2 regions of the Marinoscillum sp. HNIBRBA16962 genome follow, and region 1 is predicted to be linked to the other one. Evidence: riboswitches for the same ligand, from Rfam matches in the RefSeq annotation. Region 1 holds a riboswitch; the other holds the start of a gene.
What was found. A riboswitch is a leader RNA that binds a small molecule or an ion and turns the genes downstream of it on or off. The one in region 1 is predicted to bind S-adenosylmethionine.
Positions count from the first base shown of each region.

Region 1 (3,149 bases):
CTACTAAGATAATCTGCCCAGATACCCTATATTTGACTTTTTGGCTGACAGTGAGTTTCAAAAAAAGGCCTGATGTTGGACCCATGAAATTACAAATTATTTGGTAAGTTTCTGATATGAACAACAAACACCTTCTCCCGAAGATCTTTTTCATTCTGTTGCTATTCCTGGGTGTGTCTCCAGTGAGGAGTCAGGACCTGACAACAATCATCCTTGTGAGGCATGCTGAGAAAGAGCAGGATGGTACATCCGACCCATCGCTTACTGAAAAAGGTAAGCTGAGGGCTGAAAGACTGGCTTATATGTTGAACAGCCAACCTATTGAGACCATTTACACCACACGTTTCAGTAGAAATACCAGTACCATTTACCCAACAGCCCATCTGAAAGGTGTAATTACCAAAGTATATAAGCCCCATCAGAAAGGTTTTGTTGAGGAAATCGTAAAACAGCATAAAGGGAAGACGGTGCTGGTTTGCGGGCACTCAAACACTGTGCCCTTTATGGTCAATGAGCTCATCGGAAAAGAGCTTTTTGACCAACTTGCTGATGATGACTACAATGATATTTTTATAGTGACGGTTACTGAAGTAGGTAATGGAACCTTCACCATTATCAACTATTAAACCCGCTCAGGAGTTTTTCACAAATACCTTCCCTTTTGTCGGGTAGTACTTTTCAAAAAGGTAATAGTTTATACCATCTTTCAGTCCTACATCCGGAACCACCATGGTTCTGGCACCGGCAGACTTCATGGCCTCAATGTAGATCTCAGAGGCCGGAATGATCACATCTGCCCGGTCAGGGTTTAACTGGAGTTTTGACATCCGATCCTGCAGAGACATATTTTTAAGAAATTCCTGCACTTTCATGACCGTATCGAGGGATATCTTTCTCTTTTTACCGACCTGTGAAAGCTCATAGATCTTATTGATATTTCCTCCGGTACCAATGGCAGTAATGCCCTTATAATCTTTAACCTGATGGTAAATCCAGTCTTTCATGGCTTTCCAGGCTTTGGGAGAATCCACATGGTCGAGCCTGCGAACCGACCCTATTTTAAATGAATTGGATAAGATCTTGGCTTTATTTTTATAGAAATTGAGCTCGGTACTTCCACCTCCTACATCTATATGCAGGTATATCTTATCATCCAGATCAAGGCTGATGACATTATTGATCAGTGAAGCTTCCTTTTCGCCAGATATAATGGTGAGCTGCAGGTTTAATTCCTTTTTCACCCGCTCAACAATCTCTTTACCGTTTCTAGCTTCACGCATGGCAGAAGTAGCACAACCATAGAAATGATCTACTTCATAAAGGTCTATGAGGTGCTTATATGCCGTCATAAGCTTCATGAATTTTTCTTCACGCTCCGGGCTGATCTTTTTGGTTTTAAAAACATCATGGCCTAATCGAAGAGGGAAGCGAACGTATTCAAGCTTTTTTAACGTGATAATTGTTTCGAATTCAATCACTTTGGTGATCTGTAACCTGATGGCGTTAGATCCTATATCAATAGCTGCAAATTTCATTGGAGCCAAAAGTAGTCGTTTCAGAAATTGAGCCCTTGAAATATTTTCATTTTTATTATGAGGAATCACGTGTATATTTGCATCACATTTATCGAGAAAGGCGGAGGGATTGGGCCCTGTGAAGCCTTGGCAACCTTTTCGGACGTTCACAGTCTGGATTTCGGTGCCAATTCCCACCCAGACCGAAGCGTCAGGGAAGAGATAAGCTGTCCACTCACACCTTTCTCCAAATAAATGTCTTTAAATAACCTGGATAATGACAAAGCTAAAAGACATAGCGTCGGAGAGAATATTGGTGTTAGATGGCGCCATGGGTACCATGATACAGCGATACAAACTGGAAGAGGAAGACTTTCGAAATGAAGAGTTAAAGGATCACCCTCACGCTTTAAAGGGGAATAATGATCTTCTTTCCATCACCAGACCCGATGTGATCAGGGAGATTCATGCCGCCTATTTTGAGGCCGGAGCTGATATTGCTGAAACGAATACATTTAGCAGTACATCAATAGCACAGGCTGACTATCACCTGGAGCATTTGGTTTATGAGCTGAACTTTCAGTCAGCAAAAATCGCCAGAGAGGCTGCTGATGAATTCACCTCAAAAGATCCTGATAAACCACGTTTTGTAACAGGTTCAATAGGCCCGACAAACCGTACAGCATCCATTTCCCCGGATGTAAATGATCCTGGTTTCAGGGCCGTTTCTTTTGATGGATTAAAGGCAGCATACCGTGAACAGATCAAAGGACTGATTGACGGGGGGGTAGATGCTTTACTTGTAGAGACGGTTTTTGATACGCTTAATGCCAAAGCCGCTTTAATGGCCATTGACGAGGAAGTGAGTGAAAGAGGCATTGAATTACCCGTTATGGTTTCCGGTACCATTACGGATGCGTCAGGACGAACCTTGTCCGGTCAGACTACCGAAGCATTTTTAATCTCCTTAAGTCATATGCCTCTTTTGAGCATTGGTCTGAATTGTGCCCTTGGAGCCAGCCAGCTCAGGCCTTATTTACAGATCATGGCTGAGAAATCAGACTACATGGTGAGCGCCCACCCAAATGCAGGTCTGCCTAATGAATTTGGACAATATGATCAGACTCCTGAAGAAATGACCATGCAGATAGAGGAATACCTTCAGGAAGGTTTGGTCAATATTATCGGGGGGTGTTGTGGTACTACTCCGGACCATATCAGGTCCATTGCGGAGGCAGCCGGCAAGTATAAGCCCCGCAAAATTATTAGTAACCAGCAAGTGATTGCTTAAACCATTTTAGCCGCAAAAATTTTGAATGGAGTTACCATGAAGGTAACAGATATGCCTATGAAACCATTGATGCTTTCTGGCCTGGAGCCGCTTGTCATTACATCAGACACCAATTTTGTAAACATTGGCGAACGAACCAATGTGACAGGCTCAGCTCGTTTTGCCCGCCTCATCCGGGAGGACAAGTACGAAGAAGCCCTGGAAGTAGCCCTCGATCAGGTACGAGGTGGAGCTCAGATCCTGGACGTGAATATGGATGAGGGGATGCTGGATGGTAAAGCTGCAATGGTCAGATTCCTGAACCTCATTGCATCAGAACCTGAGATATCACGGATTCCGATTAT
Region 1 covers NZ_CM173603.1:3,774,717-3,777,865, reverse strand. Annotated here, with positions in the region: gene AC3E9V_RS15630 (adenylate/guanylate cyclase domain-containing protein) at 1-85, opposite strand, end outside; gene AC3E9V_RS15625 (phosphoglycerate mutase family protein) at 117-626, shown strand; gene AC3E9V_RS15620 (Ppx/GppA phosphatase family protein) at 633-1,535, opposite strand; SAM riboswitch class I at 1,621-1,743, shown strand; gene AC3E9V_RS15615 (homocysteine S-methyltransferase family protein) at 1,792-2,805, shown strand; gene metH (methionine synthase) at 2,827-3,149, shown strand, end outside.

Region 2 (3,149 bases), 2.5 Mb from region 1:
TACACGTATCAGTGCCGGGGCACGCTGTAACATCTGCTAGTGTATCAAATCCCGGAGCAGAGAGATCCAGTTCCTTCAATGCAGCATAGACTGCAGGAATATCTTCCAGCGTAATGTATTTAAGCAATAAGCCCTGATTGAGGGTTATTCGGATATCATCCGCCGCCCAATTTCTTACGATATCGGAAAGCTTTCTTGCAGTTTTAGCGTGGATATCACCCAAAGGAACCCTGACTTTCACAGCATAAAATCCTTCTTGCTTTTGTTCGAACACATTAGTTAAAAACCACTGCTTATAAGCTTCATCATACTCAAAATCGTCTATAGCAAATATTGGCTTTTCTTCAGGCACCGGAGTTTTTTCCTTTGGCACACTTATCTGGTAGGAGTGATATGGTAGCGCCTTTCGCTCCTTGTCTACCAGCTCCATAAACCCATCAAGACCCAAACCTTTCTTAGGATCGATCAGGAATTTCATTCGGGCTTTATGTCTCCGCTCGCGCTCTCCATATCGATCAAACACGCGCAATCCGGCCTCCACAAAAGGAATAAGCTCATCCTCCGGCAGGAAATCATAAGCTTTTTGTGCCACAAAAGCCTGAGCCCCGAGCCCTCCTCCTACAAGAACCTCAAACCCGCGCTTCTTTCCTTGCAGTTTAGGGATAAACCCAAAGTCATGAATGTAAGTAAAGGCAGCATCTGCACGGCTGGAAGAGAAAGCTATTTTAATCTTTCTCCCCATCTCCTGGCATATAGGATTTCTTAAAAAGTACTCAAATACACCCTGAGCATAAGGGGCCACATCAAACGGCTCTTCCGGATCTATACCGGCAAAAGGAGATGCAGTTACATTCCTGACCGTATTTCCACAGGCCTCTTTTGTCGTAACTCCTACCTTCTCCAGAGCTTCCCACATCTCCGGGGTATCATCCAGGTTCACATAATGAAGCTGAATGTTCTGCCGGGTGGTCAGATGCAGATTTCCATTGGTGTACGTTTCTGAAAGGTTGGCTACCGTCTCCAGCTGATCAGCAGTGATCTTGCCGTACGGTAGTTTAAGACGAAACATCTGCACGCCTTGCTGTCGCTGACCGTAAACCCCTCTGGCCAGCCGAAAAGCCTTAAAACGCTCTTCCGGAATCTGCCCCAGCTTAAAGCTTTGGATCTTTTCCTTAAGCTCCTGTATATCAGCGACTGCCTCTGGACTAATTGTTTGTGTGCTCATGTCTTTAATTTTTTCTGGTCATAAAAAAACCCCGAGGTTTCATCTCCGGGGTTTCTGACACATTATTGTTAAAATTCTTTATTTGTTACACATAATGCTTCCCCGGGTAGGCTGTACAAATACAGCATACACAACAACACATACAGATACAGCATGCACTGTTTAGTTTGTTCAGGAAGTTAGTTTTGATTGTATTCATTAGTTTTTGTGTGTTATCGGTTTAAAAATTGCTCTTGTGAAAAAATCAGAAGGTTTCTGATCATTTACAACAACAGCAACAACACACAGCCCATTTGCTTACCGGCCTAATGAAGAGATCAAAGAATACGTTTTTAGTAATTTTCATATCAATTAATTCATATCCTTCTTCTGACTATACAGAAGAAATCAGGAATTAGCACCTTAATTTTAGTTTTCAGGTTGCTAGCGTTTCTCAGAGCCTGTCTCTCCACGCTTCTTTATAAATCAATTTTTCTAGAATTGATACCTCAAAGGTGAATCAGATTATTCAAACATCAAAATGATTTATGATAAATAGCCGACATTTTTGAGAAATTTTAGATGAATTCCAAATTTTAGCCTTCAAATTTCCACTTTTTCAATACCAAGCCATTTAAGAAGGCTTATTTGCCAAATGAATATGGTACCTAAACGAGGGTTAGTTATGAAAGGTTCCGGAAAAGAATTGGTTTTGCGAAACGCTTAATAAGCTCTGACTTCTGCTCCTTTCATGAAGTTGATGAAGGCTTTATTAACCACCCGGTTCCCCCCCTGTGTAGGGTAGTCTCCGGTGAAATACCAGTCACCAAGATGGTGTGGACAGGCTTTATGCAGGTTATCGACGGTCTGATAAACCACTTCGAGCTCAGCTTTCATGTTTTTTGGTTTTACAATTTCTGTAATTTTTGCTGATACCTGGTCATAAGTGAACGGCTTATATAATTCCTTCACATAGTTTGGAGCACTTTTCTCTCTGATACTGGCAAGGCATTTCTCAAAAACCTCATCTAGTAAATATTCCTTATTGTGCTCTTCCAACAGGGCCAATACAGCTCTAAAAGCCACAAATTCTTTCATCTTACTCATATCTATACCATAGCAATCCGGAAACCGAATCTGAGGTGCTGATGATACGATAACTACTTTTTTAGGCTCAAGCTTATCTAGAAGGGTAAGAATACTCTTTTCCAATGTAGTGCCACGCACAATAGAATCATCTATGACTACCAGGGTATCTTTATTTTTGTTAATTACCTCATAAGTGGTATCGTAAACGTGAGCTACCAGATCATCGCGATGCGCATCATCTGTGATAAACGTTCTGAGCTTGGCATCCTTAAGCACAAGCTTCTCCACCCTCGGCCTGAATGATAAAATATCTTCCAGAGAATCAGCGCTGGGTTTTTCATCAAGAATGATGTCCTTGCGTTGATTGATAAGGTATTGGTCTATACCTCTCAGCAGACCCAGAAAAGAGGTTTCTGCTGTGTTTGGGATGTAGCTGAAAATGGTATTCTTCAGATCAAAATTCACAGCTTTTAATACCTGAGGGATAAGCAGCTCCCCAAGCTTTCTGCGCTCATTGTAGATATCCGGGTCAGTGCCTCTTGAAAAGTAAATACGCTCAAATGAACAGGATTTCTTTTCCCCTGACTGAATAAAAGGCTCCTCCCTGAAGCTTCCATCTTTATCAATGATCAGGGTATGTCCCGGCTTTATCTCCTTTATGTCCTCATAAGCACAGTCAAAAGTTGTTTTAAGAGCAGGTTTCTCTGAAGCAACAGAGACCACTTCATCGTCTGCATAATAATAAGCAGGACGGATGCCATGAGGATCACGGGCCACAAAAGCAGCTCCATAGCCTACCATTCCTGTCATAATATATCCTCCGTCAAAATCACGGCAGGATTTTTCTAAAACTCTT
Region 2 covers NZ_CM173603.1:1,313,210-1,316,358, reverse strand. Annotated here, with positions in the region: gene AC3E9V_RS05530 (nitrite reductase) at 1-1,225, opposite strand, end outside; SAM riboswitch class I at 1,579-1,692, opposite strand; gene AC3E9V_RS05525 (amidophosphoribosyltransferase) at 1,928-3,149, opposite strand, start outside.
Region 2: another riboswitch for S-adenosylmethionine. It lies ahead of AC3E9V_RS05530 (nitrite reductase); the one in region 1 lies ahead of AC3E9V_RS15615 (homocysteine S-methyltransferase family protein).